Regions from separate parts of the Paenibacillus segetis genome, predicted to be linked through region 1. Evidence: riboswitches for the same ligand, from Rfam matches in the RefSeq annotation. Region 1 holds a riboswitch; the other holds the start of a gene.

Region 1 (7,944 bases):
ATACCGAACTGCCAGAAACGTAGACTTCCATACAGACATAGACCTGCGGCCAATGCCACTACTGCTGGGACCCAAGGCCCAAGCTCACCACGCAAAATATATAAAGCCGGTACATAGTTTACAAGTCCTACCGGAATCACGATTAACAATAACGAAGACAACCATTTAGGATATAAGGTCAACGGATATTGCGCTGCAGTTCGGGCCGCATCTTCCGTAATGTTCTGCAATTCCGAAATACGTGTTGTCCAAAAACCAAGCGTTGCGGTAGCTAATCCGATCGAGAACATAATAACGGCCCCGGTACAAATCGCTAGTATAGTCAGTGGAATAGCTACCCAGCTAATCTGACCACGACTCATCATGCTGCCAAGCGACCAGCAGAGCAAGAACCCACCTTGCAGTACTTCACCCAGCATAATCCGGAAGTTCTGTGGCATTAGCGTTAGCAGCACGGGAAGAGGCCGAGTCAGTAATTGGTCCAGTTCACCACCCACCAGATACTTTTCCAGGTGATGAACTTCATCAGCAAACGTTCGGTACAACGTCTTAGACAAAGTAATGACCGCAAAGAGATATCCAATTTCATATAGTGACCAGCCCTGAATGGCACCGAACTTGTTCAACACAATCGCCACCATCAAAAATTCTGAAATTTGAATCAGCGCTGCTAGTACAGAGGCCATTACAAAGTTTAACTTATACTGCATCCGACTTCGGATACTTGTACGAATCAACAGACGATATAAAGAAAACCATGATGCTAACTTCATCCGCCCTGCACCTCTACTTTCCTCCTAAGCCAATGAGTCGCTAACAGACAACAACATGTCATAAGTACACACCAAAACAACGTTCCCCACAGCAAAGAAACGTCACCGAAACCAAGAAATATTCGCGTAGGGACATAGAGAAGATAAGGATACGGTGTTAACCATGCAAATTGCTCCAGCCAACCCGGCAGCCATTCCAACGGAATAAAGAATCCAGCTAGCAAATTAATCAATGCATGGTTTCCCCAATACAGCCATGATGATTCCGTGGTCCACATCGCACTTGCACCAATTATGAAATTCATACAAATAGCTAAATATGCAGCTCCAGCCAGACCTACACCAGCATATAAGAGCGTAAGCCAATGATCAGGAGGCTGTAACCGAAAAACGACAACAAACAACAGATAAATAGGGAGGGACTTGTACAGAAACTGGTAGGCGATCTGCCCCCATTCCCGGGCCATCAAATGTGAGAACAAATGGACAGGACGTAGCAAATCGAGTGAAATGAGACCGGTCCGCACCGCTTGTGGGATACCCAGACCGTTCGAGATAAAGCCGGAAATCCACAATGACGATTGGGTGAAAGCGATATAGCTTATCATCCCTTGTGTTCCGTAATCTCCAAGTGTGTGGTCCTTGCCAAGCCCGATCCAGATACAGGCATACATGTAGCCAAACATCGCACTTGCGATATTATGTACCATGTGTGCACCGCGATACTGAAGATTACGGGCATAGGCTTTGGAAGCCAAAGTGAAATAAAGCATGCAGCACCTCCGATAAGTGTGAGTGACAGCCTCTGCTGTCTACTTCAGACAAGGTAAATTTTGAGAGAAGGGTTATATCATAGCAAACGATTACATGTTTAGCAACAGTTTATTGTCGCACTATATTCTTTCTATTTAACAACAAAAAAAAGCCTCAGATTCCTCTGAGGCTAGGAAGTTAAATGACTATAAATTCTATGAAAATACCTTATCAAACCCAAGTTTGGACCGCTGAAATAAGTCATCAGGACTTCCAGCCGATATAGCTGGAGTAATCACTTCCTGAGCAACAACCCCACGGTACCCGATATCGCCTAGACTCTGTACAAAACCTTGTAAATCGATGACGCCTTCCCCCGGATATAGTCTATCATTATCTAGTAATTGCTCTACAGGAAGATCATAGGCATCGTTGATATGAACATGAACAATTTGCTCGGGTAGTAACTGCTTACGGATATCATCCGCCGTATACCCTGTCGTATAGCAGTGATAAGCGTCAACCAAGAGCCCAACATTAGGTTGTGCAATCGCATCGATTAATGTCAATGTATCATGTACGGTCCAAATGAATGGATTCTTCCATGCCGTCCGAAGATGATGAGGACCCACAAATTCCAGACCAAGCTTAATTCCGTATGCCCCTAGCACCTCTGATATGATCCGCAAGCGGCAAACCGTCTGCGCCATAAATAGCGCCGGATTCTGATCAGTAGCTGGTAAAATGTAGGTGCAGCAACTCTTACAGCCTAAAGACGAAGCAGCAGAAGCTGATGCTGCCAATCCCTTCAAACCTTCAAGAAACTGCTCCTCAGAGCCGCGCCATTCCACATTCAAACCGATAGAACCAATCAACATCTGATGTTGCTCTAATAGCTCCTTAGCTCCTTCAAGCCCATGACTAGCAATTAACGCCTCTGCTTCAAGATCCACAGCGCCAAAGCCATATTTCGCCGCTAAGGTAATAAACTGTTCATCACTAACTGAACCAATTCCAGCTCTACTCAACCCTCTAATCAATGAAATACTCTCCCTTGTTCATTTCTCGTTATTTGCTAGTTGTGCTGCCTATTCTCTAAACTCCCTATACCTCATCAAACACAATTTCCTTGACAGTACCCCCATCGAAATCCTTGACCACAAATGTATTCCCTTCTAACACACCATAAGACGAAGGATAGTTTCCTTTGGGTAATGATATGGACCCTGGATTAAGCAGATAAATTTCGTCTCGCTTCTCGGCTACTGGGATATGTGTATGCCCTTGAATAAAGATATCTTCTGCAGTTAGCGGTGGCAATTGCTCCATATGGAAACCATGTCCGTGCGTAACAAAGATCCGACGTCCCTCGTAGAACAACACCGAATAATCGCCCATCATGGGAAACTCAAGCAGCATTTGATCCACTTCAGCATCACAGTTCCCCCGAATCGCTATGACACGATCTTTCTGGCCATTGAGTAGAGCCGCGGTCTTCTGAGGATCATAACCTTCTGGCAATGGATTACGCGGACCGTGATACAAATAATCACCAAGCAAGATGATATAATCGGCTTGTTCTTCTTCTACTTTGTCCAATGCCCGTTCTAACCAGTGCGCGGACCCATGGATGTCCGAAATGAACATGAATTTCATTATGATTCGACTCCTTTTGTAGTTATAGATTCTAAAGCTAGTCTTTTTTTACGCCTATTTGGAAACACGAAGAATAAGGTATACATGCCTACGAAAAATAACAGTGCAACCCCTTCCTCAGCAAGTAAATAATAAGGATAGGGTCCCAATAGATCAAGTGCGGACGCGGTATCCGGTTTATGATTAAGAAACATGTAATTCGAACCCAGAACATAATTCACAGAACCAACCACTACAGCCAGAGCGTTCAAAAACAACAAACTCCAACCGATTGATTTCCACGTCGGCTTATATTGCTCGACCCATGTCATGTAGAGCGGAGACAGAACAATGGCACCATGGGCTATGAAGTACTCGAAGTAACGAAAATGGTGATAACCATATGCTAAATTAGGTGTAATTAAAGCCTGAAATGCCCCGGCAATTCCGGCAAAATACAGTATCTGATACAGCTTCTTGCTTCTGGTGAGCAGCATGATGATCGAGAGTATTAGTGTCACACTACATAATTCAAGTGGTAGTGTATAACGAACATCCCATAAATGATTAGTGAAATACCAGGTGTTAAGTCCGAGCTCCGTAAGCGCAAGCAGAACAACGAGAGCATAACGAATCGCCGATGAGGCAACCCGGTTACTCCTGATCCTACGTTTCCATAAATACAAAGCAAATATGAATAATAATAATACCCCGATTGCACTAACATGTGGTGTAGAGAACATGATGAATTTGGGCGAGCTGTTGGGGCCAAAGAAAGAAAATAAAGGCATCGTGTCTTCCTTTCTATTGATCAACTTTAACCTAAGCCGAGATATGAATCCCCAAATAAAAACGTGCTACCGCTGTATCCATAAATACAGGGTAACACGCTATTAAATATTTCTCCATCTAATGTCACATGTAATGTTACTCGAGACTAGACTTAAAATTTATGTGCTACTGTTGAATAGTAGTTTTCCCTGCCCCATCATTCTGTCCTTGCCTAGAAATAACGAACAATGCAGCCCAAATGAGTACAAAACCAACAATTTGCGGACGAGTAATAACCTCTTGGAACGCGATCCAGTTAATGAGCACCCCAACCATCGGGAAGCTGAGTTCAGCTAGTGTAGCAACGGAAGCTTTCGTTGTGGTCAGACCTTTATAGTAGACTAACAAGCTAAGTAATCCGGGTAGCAACGCCTGACCAAGTAGATTTAGTGAGACGCCAGCGATGGCAGCTGTACCTGACGGCATGTTCCAAGCTGCTCCTTCGCTCCAAGTGAATGCTAGCAGTAGCGGCAAAGCGAGAATAAAACGCAACGATGTCACCGTCTCATATTTCATTTGACCGACCATCATCCGTCCCATCACGGTTGATCCACCCCAAAGAGCAGCAGCCCCCAGCGACAACAAACTACCTACTTGCACGAAATCCTTCCAATGTCCAATTGGTAACGTAAAGCCGAAGGTTAACAAATATGTGCCACCTAATGCCATTAACATCAGGAAAAAGAAATGACGTGGCAATGATTCCTTCAGTAACAATCTTGCAAGAATAATAGCGAATAATGGCTGTAGCTTTTGTAATAAAAGAACGGCATTGAGATTACCATTCGTTAGTCCCATCGTAAATAGTACGGTTGCGATTGCTGATCCGCCCCAAGATATAAAGAGCAGAGCACCTACCTGTTTCCATCCTAAACCAAGCAATTCCTTGCGATTCTTCCATATGATTGGAAACATCACCAAACCGATAATCACATGCTCCAGTAGTACAATCTGTGCTGAGGTGAGTGTCTCCAGGAGCAGGACCCGGAATAAAGGATCCACACCCCATAACGCCGCTCCTAATACGACTAACCAAAAACCACCTCTAGCACGATCTTTTTGCAATAATGCTGGTTTAACATTGACACTTACGTTCTCCATATTCCTATCCCCTTCTTGAATATGGGGTCTACAGCAGAAAGCCCCTGTTATCGACTTGAATCGACATAAACAGGGGCTGATCAAATAAGCTTGCACAGGAAAAAAAACTGTGACATGCTCAATTATTGATCTTCTCCCATCCGGACTTTACCGTCGGCCTTGGAATTACACCAAGTCAGTCGTCATTTGTTCAATGACGAGTCGCGGGCTATAGTTCGTTCATTCGGAACGAACCTCACCGCCGGTCAGGAATTTCACCTTACCCCGAAGATCCATATTCAATTTATATTGTAGTGTGATCTAATCACATCTTGTGAACTGTACTTATTGTACTGCGACAAATATCCGCTCTCTGTTAAAAAAGTCACATCAAGCACATAAAATGCTATGGTTTCATGCAAATACAAATCCACTTACATTAATATAGCACCTTTTCGCTTTTTTGTCCTCTACTTTAAAATGCCGGAAGGGCAATCTCGCTATATTTTTCCTCCAAGAACTGTTTCACTTCAGGACTTGTCATCGCCTTCGCCAGCTTCTGAATGGGTTCAGAATCTTGATTATCAGCACGCGCTACTAACGTAATCACGAACTCAGAATCACCTGTCTCTGTAAGCAAAGCATCTTTCTTCGGTGTTAATCCAAGTGGACTAGCATATGCAGGTGTCATCAGTACCAGATCGGCATCATCCATCATGCGGGCAAGCATAAGCAGGTCAACCTCTTCGAATTTGAATTTCTTGTCATTCTCAACAATATCGCCTTGTGTAGCCTGAATACCAACACCATCTTTGAGTTTAATTATTCCGGCTTTATCTAACATGACAAGCGAACGGCCGATATTTGTAGGATCATTGGCAATTGCGATCGTTGCGCCATCAGGTAATTCTTCAATTGCCTTGTAACGTTTAGAATAAGCACCATATACCGCATTGTAGATCGGTTGAATCGGAACTAGCTCGCTATGTTTATTCTCATTATATTGATTCATGTACGGAACGTGTTGAAAAAAATTAGCGTCTACTTCTTTATTAGCAAGCGCATCGTTAGGCTGTACATTATCGGATAATACAACAATCTCCAGATTAATACCTTCCTCCTTAAGGAGCGGTTTAGCAATATCCAGAATTTCCGTCATTGGTGGGATCAGTGTAGCTATTTTCAAGGTCACTTCAGAATCTACAGCAGCACTATTATTATTCTGCTCCGTTTGGTTGACTTTAGCCTGATTGTTCCCACAGCCAGCTAGAACAACCATCAGCAATACAAGCATAGAAATCATTTTTTTATTCATATTCGTATCTCTCCCTATCTCTATTTATCTCTTATCTAGCTTTCGTGCAATAAAACCTCCAGCGTACTGAATACCCTGTACTAAGATGATCATCAAAATAATCATGGCTGCCATGAGTTCTGTCTCAAAACGTTGATACCCGTAGCGGACGGCAAAATCACCTACTCCACCACCACCAACTATCCCCATCACAGTTGAGTAAGAAATAAAACTGATCGTTGAGGTCGTCAAGCCTAACACCAAACCAGAACGTGCTTCCACAAACAAAAATTTGATGATAATTTCCAGTTTGGATGCTCCCATAGATTGAGCTGATTCAATAACCCCACGCGGAACCTCAAGCAAAGATTGCTCAACTAATCTGGAGTAGACAGCAATAGCTACAATCGCTAAGGGTACAGAGGCTGCTAGAGTCCCTATCGCTGTTCCAATCAAAAGGCGAGTTAATGGAATCATGAATACAACGAGTAACAAGAACGGAAACGACCGAATGATATTCACCAAATTATTCAATACAAAAGATACGTAGCGGTTCTCATACCATTGACCCTTCCTACTCAAATACAGCAGCGTACCAACTGGAAGTCCCAACACGATAGCTGCTGCGATGGAGATCCCCACCATCACAAAGGTCTCCCCGATTGCTTCCACGATTTCCGACTGATATTTGACCACTTGGTCCAGCATGACGGACAAATCGAACATTAGACATCCCCCGCTTTACCTAACAGTTGTTCCCTGAACGATGGTGGGCGAGTAAGTTCAGGTTGTGTGCTACGTTCCTTGAGAGCGAAGGAATCGATTAGTGTTCCATTCTCCATTACGGATACCGCTTGGCAAATGCCCTTCACAACCTCCATTTCATGCGTAACAATGACGATCGTGACGCCTAGAGTCTGGTTGATATGACGTAGTACCTCAAGAATTTCCACCGTAGTCTTGGGATCAAGGGACGAAGTCGGTTCATCACACAGTAACACCCGCGGTTGGTTTGCTAGAGCTCTCGCAATAGCTACCCGTTGCTTCTGCCCCCCACTTAGCTGAGCAGGATACTGCTCTGCCTTATCTAGCAGACCAACAAAGCTCAAACATTCGGCTACACGCTCAGCTCGCCTTTTTTTAGGGACACCCGCAAGTTCAAGGGGAGTTGCCACATTTCCACTAACTGTCCGATTATGTAGCAAATTAAATTGTTGAAAGATCATGCCGATCGATCGCCGCGCCTCACGAAGCTGCGTCTCCGTCATTTGCGTCAAGTCAGAACCATGAACTAACACCCTACCTTCATCCGGTATCTCCAGAACGTTCATCATGCGTAATAGTGTCGATTTACCCGCACCACTTTCACCGATAATCCCGTAAATTGTCCCCTCCTTAATATCGAGAGATACTGATCGAACCGCGTGATGATAGCCTTCTCGCAGAGAGTAACTTTTACTTACCTGTTGCAGCGAAATGATAAAGAACTCCCCCTTACTCTTTGTTACGAAAAACTGTACTAATTATTTATAGCATCTGTTTATTCAGTTAATTCCTTTAGATTATAGACCGTTCACC
Region 2 (7,944 bases), 2.1 Mb from region 1:
GGTGCATACACCTACTCCGTTAGCATCTGCAATGGGTCTAATTGCTGCTATCATGATTGGTGATATTGCAGTAAAGACAGGGCTATTCGTTAATGAGGTTGTTTTGTACATGGCTGTAGCGGCAATTGGTATGTTTGCTACCCCTAGCTATGAGCTAGGCTTGGCTAATCGTATCGTAAGGCTGGTTCTACTCATAGCGGTCGCAATATTTGGTGCGCCTGGGTTTATTGTCGGTGTAACCGTGTTTATTGTGTTCCTTACGCTGCGTCGTTCCTATAATTCTTCTTACATGTGGCCGTTTATTCCATTTAATGCAAAGGCGATGGCAGCTGTCTTGGTACGTGTACCGGTCTTGACATCCAAGCTTAGACCATCCTTAAACAAGACAAGAGACAATACAAGAATGCCTCAAGATGAGTAGCTAAGGGTCCGTCCTACAAAAAATACAAAGGATAATCATAAAAATCCATTTTTCAGTTGGCCAGTTGTTTGCTATACTGGTGTAAAATTTGAAAGTGGAGGACTGCGTAGATGTATTTACACGGTACGAGCAAAATTAATGCAAAAGCTCATCTTGAGATTGGTGGTTGTGATACGGTTGAATTGAAAGAAACCTATGGCACACCGTTATATATTATGGATGAAGCTCTTGTCCGGCAAAGATGCCGCGAATATATGGAGTCTTTTAGAGCGTCAGGTCTGACGTTTCAGGTTGCTTTTGCCAGCAAAGCGTTCTGTGTAATGGCTATGTGCCGATTGGCTGAACAAGAAGGACTATCTCTGGATGTCGTCTCAGAGGGTGAGTTGTATACGGCACTCCAAGCGGGCTTCCCAGCGCAGCGGATCCATTTTCATGGGAACAACAAAACACCGTATGAATTAGAAATGGCTATATCTGCGGGCATCGGCTGTTTTGTGGTAGACAATTTCACTGAGCTTCATATGCTTCAGGCACTTGCAGCAGAAAAAGGTGTAGCGGTCAATATTCTGTTGCGTGTTACTCCAGGTGTGGAGGCTCATACGCACGAATATATTTCTACGGGGCAAACGGATTCCAAATTTGGGTTTGACATCGCAAATGGATCGGCCTTAGAAGCTGTAGAACTGGCGTCCGGAAGTTTGAATTTAAATCTACTCGGCCTACACTCACATATCGGATCACAAATATTTGAGGTTGAAGGCTTCCAATTGGCGATTGAGCGAGTTGCTGAATTCGCGGGGCAAGTGAAGGAAAATCTCGGTGTTGTTTTTAAAGTGGTCAACTTGGGTGGCGGATTTGGTATCCGTTATACCGCAGAAGATACACCACTCAAGGTATCGGACTATGTGAAGTCGATTACGGATGCAGTGAAGCAATATTTCGTTGGTATTTATGCCCAACTTCCTGAGATCTGGGTTGAGCCAGGTCGTAGTATTGTAGGCGATGCAGGAACGACGTTGTATACGGTTGGAACAAGTAAAGAGATCCCAGGTGTTCGTAAATACGTTGCTGTGGATGGTGGAATGACAGATAACCCACGCCCAGCTCTTTATGAATCTAAATATGAGGCTATGTTAGCAAATCGCGGGAATGATGTTGCCGAAGAAACGGTATCCATCGCGGGTAAATGTTGCGAAAGTGGAGATATGCTCATCTGGGATATAGATCTTCCTAAAGTAAACAGTGGAGATCTGCTCGCTGTTGCTTGTACTGGAGCATACAACTATGCAATGGCGAGTAATTATAACCGGATTCCTCGTCCGGCAGTTGTCTTCGTTAACGAAGGTAGCAGTGATCTTGTGGTCAAAAGAGAAAGCTTGCAGGATATTGTTGCAGGTGATGTAATTCCGGAACGGATTTCGAAGCAACCTTTACTTAAATAGTGTGAAATATTGTCTTAAATAAACAGACATTTTTGAACTTCTTCTGTAAGTCTCTTTGCTCCTCGCGTCATTTCATAGTACACTGTAAGAGGTTTGATTTAAGAGACATGAAAAGGAAGTGTTCCATATGAAAAAAGGTAAAATCGTTTTGGAAAAAGGCGGAGAAATTGAAATTCAGTTCTTGCCAGAAGAAGCACCAGGTACGGTAGCTAACTTTGAAAAATTAGCGAACTCCGGATTTTATAATGGTTTGTCGTTTCACCGTGTAATTCCTGGTTTTGTTGCACAAGGTGGCTGCCCAACAGGTAATGGAACTGGTGGACCTGGATACACAATCAAATGCGAGACAGCAACGAACACAACGAAACACGAACGTGGAGTTCTGTCTATGGCTCACGCTGGTAAAGACACAGGCGGAAGCCAGTTCTTTATCGTATACGAACCACAACCGCACTTGAACGGTGTGCACACCGTGTTCGGTAAAGTTACTTCTGGCATGGAGCTTGTTGACCAAGTTAAAGCTGGCGACAAGATGAAAGAAGTTTCTGTTTGGGACGAAGAGTAAGAATTAGCTTATGAGCTAATGTGAATAGCCCCCCTCCTATGGAATCACAATGGAGGGGGGCTTTACTATAGGTTTATAGCTAAAACCTTAATTCATATTCGCAGCGTTCATCCCCGTTAACATTACACTTTATTTCCTTAGCTGTGACTCTTTTATTGTATATTTTGCTCAGCGCTCCTTCCAAAATTGCTCCCTCAAGGTCACAAACCATCTGCCCTTCATGAATGGGAAGGCCTTCACAAAAGCAATCTTCAACAGCAATAGTCATGCCTTTTTCATTTGTACTTAAGATGTGAGGAATGCCAATTTTCAATTCTTCGAGTAGATGAAGAAGCTCTTCAAGTGAAGTGACAGGTAGACTCTGACCGATTTTTCTTCCGATGGTCATTGTTGTGCCTTTCCCCCCTGATGGTAGGCCCTGGTACATCCCGATTAATCGAATGGCACGGAATAGTTCTAAGGGAACCTCAGCGCCCAAAGTAGTTCTTTTTATTTGCTTCATGTCCTCAAAAGTAAAGTTGTTCATTTGCCTATCTCCATTCCCTTAGTCAAAATAGTAATGTTGTACTTGTATGTCTAATCCTAACGTTATATTTGTACACCCCTTGTGATTATCATCACATAATGAGAGGGGGTCTCCGTGTTCTCTCTTGCTTCAGACAAGATAATAACGCACTTCCTTGATTTTTTTAATTCATGGTGATAAGATACCGTCATAGTGGATAGGGTGTTATGGTTTGCTAAAACACCGATATCGATATAATTAAATATTTTTTATGCAGTCCTTCGGGGAGGGGTGAAATTCCCTACCGACGGTGATGGCATGTCTTGGCTTTGATAGTTTGATGAAGCAAGGCAGGCACAAGTCCGTGACCTGTATGCGTATCTTTGATATGCATATGGCTGAGCCGGTGTGATTCCGGGACCGACAGTATAGTCTGGATGGGAGAAGGAAAACGCAGGGACATTTGATCGTTATACAGATCAATTTGTCCAAAATGTTGAGCAGACTTTTTATTGTCCTTTTTTTCACAAAGTTTAGGTCTAGCTTTGTTCTGGACATATTTAAAAGTGCTAAGGGTTTATTTGAGTTTTCCATTATTTATTATGGATTCGCAATATCCCTATTTGCTGACTTTATTTGCGAATAATATCTTCCATGACTCCCTACTGGATTGTTCCGGTAGGGATTTTTTATGTTCTTAAGTGGTGTTGCGTGATTGGAGGTGTAATGTGTGGATAAGATTAATGACGAGTATTATATGGGGCTTGCGCTTGATATGGCAGAGAAGGCCCAAGGGCAAACTGGAGTGAACCCGGTTGTTGGAGCTGTAGTCGTGAAGGATGGTGCCATTCTTGGGTTGGGGACGCATTTGAAAAGAGGCGAGCCACATGCAGAGGTTCATGCGCTAAACATGGCCGGAACAACTGCTGAAGGTAGTACCGTATATGTGTCACTCGAGCCTTGTAGTCATTATGGAACAACACCGCCATGTGCGGCGCGGCTAATTGCCGAGAAGGTATCCCGGGTAGTTGTCGCTTGTGAGGACCCCAATTCGCAGGTAGCCGGACACGGTATTCAGATTCTACGTCAGAGTGGGATCGATGTAGAAGTTGGGGTGCTTCGAGATCGAGCTTTGAAACTGAATAAGAAGTTCATTAAGTACATTACTACCGGAATACCTTACGTTACGATCAAGACAGCAAGTACTTTGGATGGGAAAATTGCATCTAAGACGGGAGATAGTAAGTGGATCTCAAATGAGTCATCAAGAGAGATGGTTCATACGCTGCGTCACCGCCATCAGGGCATTATGGTTGGGGTAGGAACGGTAATAGCAGATGATCCGCAATTAACAACGAGACTTCAGGTCCCTGGTTTGTCTCCGATTCGGATCATTGTCGATTCCAAGCTACGGATTCCGGACTCCTCCAAAGTACTTTCCGACGGGTTAGCTCAAACGATCATCTTGACGACGAGTCAGGTTGACCCTACTAGGGTTTCTACTCTGAAGAATCGTGGGATCAATGTACTCACTTGTGGTGAAGGGCCGCAGGTCGATTTACAAGATGCTCTAGCTAAGTTAGGAGAACTGGATATTTCCTCGATCCTTGTAGAGGGAGGCGGCCGATTGAATGGTTCGCTCATTCAGAATAGGCTCGTTGATGAAATTATCTTATTCTTTGCACCAAAGCTTGTTGGTGGACTAGAAGCACCTGGAAACTTTAGGTTTGATGGTTTTGATCTCATGCAGGATGCGGTTTCCTTAAAAGACCTCGAAGTAGAGCAAATCGGAGATAACATATGTATCCGAGGAATCCCTGACTGGCCTTAACTAATTTCATTTTCTTTTCTGCAGCGAAACGAGTTTGATACACTACATCTTTAAAAGTGTGATGAAGATGAAAAAGTGGGTACGAGGTGTGATTCAGAACTGGAGAAGCGAAGTGTTTGTCTTTGCCACGTGATTGTAACCCTGCCTGGGTTCATAAAAATCAGACAATCACGTGGCAACAACGATCGAAAGTCTGAATCACGCCGACTGCCCATACTTTTCACCAAACTTTAACATGTACTTAGCAAAGGAGGCGAGCCGATGTTTACCGGACTCGTAGAAGAAGTAGGCAGGATGAATTCCGTCAGCCGCAGAGGGGAAGCTATGGAGCTGGAAATTTCGGCAGACTTGATTACGGATGGTCTGAAGCTAGGTGATAGCATATCGGTAAACGGAGTTTGCCTTACAGCAACATCATTTCAGCGAAATAAGTTCACGGTTGATGTTATGCCTCAAACTTATCGTAATACCAATCTCAAAGACCTTAAGCCTGGCAGTAAAGTTAATCTTGAGCGGGCCATGTTAGCAGGTGGTCGATTTGGTGGTCATATCGTGCAAGGGCATGTTGATGGTGTCGGAACAATTACGGGTTCGAAGAGAGATTACAATGCGGTCATGTATGAAATTGCTCCGTCCGACCCTTCTTTATTTAAATACATTATTCCTCAGGGATCGATCACTGTGGACGGTATAAGCTTAACTGTGGTTGATGTAAAGGCAAGAGGATTTAGTATTTCGATTATTCCACATACCTTGTCAGAGACTTTGTTTGCATATAAAAATACGGGTGATACGGTGAACCTAGAGTGCGATGTGTTAGGAAAATATGTAGATCATCTGCTGAGATACGGTCGTGCAAAAAGCGATGATGGAAGCAGTAAAGCACAATCAGCATCATCCTCCAGCATGGATATGTCTTTTCTAGTGGAGAATGGTTTTGTTTAAATAAACAACCCATAGGAGGGGATTATAATGAGCGAAATTCAACTGAATCAAATTGAAGAAGCAATATACGATTTGATGCGTGGTAAAGTAGTCATCGTTGTTGATGATGAAGATCGTGAGAATGAAGGAGATTTTATTGCTTTAGCCGAAAAGGCTACACCTGAAGTGATCAATTTTATGATTACACAGGGTCGGGGGCTTGTATGTTTGCCGATTACGCAAAGCCGCGCCGAAGAACTTGATCTACAGCCAATGGTGGCGCAGAATACGGATAATCATGGAACGGCATTTACAGTTTCTATTGATCACATCGATACGACGACTGGGATTTCAGCATTTGAGCGTTCCACTACAATAAAAGGGATCTTGGATCCTAAAGCCAAGCCGTCAGACTTCCGTCGTCCGGGTCATATGTTCCCGTTGATTGCGAAGAAGGGTGGAGTGCTTAGACGTGCGGGGCATACGGAGGCAGCAGTAGATCTTGCCCGGATGTGTGGATCTTATCCGGCAGCGGTGATATGTGAAATCATTAAAGAAGATGGAACGATGGCCAGACTTCCTCAACTGGTGGAAATTGCTAAGGCCTTTGATCTAAAACTGATCAGTATCAAAGATTTAATTCATTATCGTAATGAGAAAGAGAAGCTTGTGACCCGCGAAGTGGAAGTGAAAATGCCAACAGATTATGGTGATTTCCGAGCGATTGCCTATACCAATGAAGTGGATTCGAAAGAGAACGTTGCTCTAGTTATGGGTGAGATTGATAGTGAAAAACCGGTGTTAGTGCGTGTACATTCTGAGTGCTTAACGGGTGATGTGTTTCATTCTCATCGTTGTGATTGCGGTCCACAATTTGAAGCAGCTCTTCGCCAAATTAAGGAAGCTGGGAATGGTGTACTGCTGTACATGAGGCAAGAAGGCCGAGGCATTGGCCTAGTGAATAAACTGAAGGCTTATAAGCTGCAAGAACAAGGATTGGACACGGTTGATGCGAATCTTAAGCTTGGATTTCCAGCGGATCTGCGAGATTACGGGATTGGTGCTCAGATATTGAAGGATCTAGGTGTGAGACAAATTCGCTTAATGACGAACAACCCTCGGAAAATTAAGGGGCTTGAGGGCTATGGATTAGAAGTTGTCGAACGGGTGCCGATTCAAATTAAAGAAAATCAAGACAATAGTAATTATTTACATGTAAAACAGGCGAAAATGGGACATCTGCTAGAGTTTGATGATATAGAACAAGATGAGTCTGCAAAAGTTTAAAGGAACACTTAGCTTTACCGCTAATAAAAATATTATCTAATAATGAAAGGTTTGATTTGAAATGGCTAATTATTTTGAGGGAACATTAGTATCGGAAGGGTTAAAATACGCTATCGTCGTTGGACGTTTCAACGAATTCATTACAAGTAAGCTGCTGAGTGGTGCGCTGGATGCATTGAAGCGACATGGGGTTCAAGACGATGAAGTGAATGTAGCATGGGTACCCGGAGCATTTGAGATTCCTTTTGCAGCACAGAAGCTAGCGGAAAGCGGAAATTATGATGCCGTCATCACCTTGGGTACCGTTATTCGTGGCTCAACCTCACATTATGATTATGTATGTAATGAGGTAGCAAAGGGCGTAGCAGCCATCGGGCTCAAAACAGGTGTTCCAACAATCTTTGGGGTAGTAACAACGGAGAATATCGAACAGGCAATCGAGCGTGCCGGTACGAAGGCCGGGAACAAAGGCTGGGATGCTGCGATGGCGGCAATTGAAATGGCGAACTTGACGAAACTGCTAAAATAGTGCTTATTTAATGTAGTACCCTTTTTTCGCAAGGGTACTACATTTTTCATTTGCTCGCTTGTTATTACAAGCCAGCACTTAAATAGGCGGAGGATGTTTTCATTGACGACAGTATCATATAAGCTGGAGACCTTTGAGGGGCCGCTTGATTTGCTGCTCCATCTGATCGATAAAGCTGAGATTGATATCCATCAAATCTCAATAAGCGATATAACAGATCAATATCTCGAATATTTGCATAGCATGCAAGAATTGGAGCTGGATGTTACCAGCGAGTTTCTTGTCATGGCGGCCACTTTACTGTCGATAAAAAGCAAACAATTATTGCCAAAACCACCTGTCATCGAGTTTGACGAAGATTTTGAGTATTTAATGGACGATGAAGAGGACCCACGGGACGAACTCATTCGTAAGCTGATCGAATATCGTAAATATAAAGG

The links. Region 1 has a riboswitch for FMN ahead of IEW05_RS02315 (DMT family transporter). Riboswitches for the same ligand answer to the same signal wherever they lie in the genome.
Region 2: linked by a shared signal. The riboswitch ahead of ribD (bifunctional diaminohydroxyphosphoribosylaminopyrimidine deaminase/5-amino-6-(5-phosphoribosylamino)uracil reductase RibD) and the one ahead of IEW05_RS02315 (DMT family transporter) in region 1 are both predicted to bind FMN.

Annotation. Positions count from the first base shown of each region.
Region 1 covers NZ_BMFT01000001.1:552,918-560,861, reverse strand. Annotated here, with positions in the region: gene IEW05_RS02340 (ABC transporter permease) at 1-773, opposite strand, end outside; gene IEW05_RS02335 (ABC transporter permease) at 770-1,546, opposite strand; gene IEW05_RS02330 (sugar phosphate isomerase/epimerase family protein) at 1,742-2,566, opposite strand; gene yfcE (phosphodiesterase) at 2,631-3,182, opposite strand; gene IEW05_RS02320 (YwaF family protein) at 3,182-3,976, opposite strand; gene IEW05_RS02315 (DMT family transporter) at 4,119-5,093, opposite strand; FMN riboswitch at 5,218-5,369, opposite strand; gene IEW05_RS02310 (MetQ/NlpA family ABC transporter substrate-binding protein) at 5,548-6,387, opposite strand; gene IEW05_RS02305 (methionine ABC transporter permease) at 6,412-7,092, opposite strand; gene IEW05_RS02300 (methionine ABC transporter ATP-binding protein) at 7,092-7,847, opposite strand.
Region 2 covers NZ_BMFT01000001.1:2,639,933-2,647,876, reverse strand. Annotated here, with positions in the region: gene IEW05_RS12375 (spore germination protein) at 1-421, shown strand, start outside; gene lysA (diaminopimelate decarboxylase) at 532-1,863, shown strand; gene IEW05_RS12365 (peptidylprolyl isomerase) at 1,991-2,428, shown strand; gene IEW05_RS12360 (V4R domain-containing protein) at 2,508-2,930, opposite strand; FMN riboswitch at 3,207-3,386, shown strand; gene ribD (bifunctional diaminohydroxyphosphoribosylaminopyrimidine deaminase/5-amino-6-(5-phosphoribosylamino)uracil reductase RibD) at 3,664-4,764, shown strand; gene ribE (riboflavin synthase) at 5,026-5,709, shown strand; gene IEW05_RS12345 (bifunctional 3,4-dihydroxy-2-butanone-4-phosphate synthase/GTP cyclohydrolase II) at 5,737-6,975, shown strand; gene ribH (6,7-dimethyl-8-ribityllumazine synthase) at 7,037-7,504, shown strand; gene IEW05_RS12335 (segregation and condensation protein A) at 7,607-7,944, shown strand, end outside.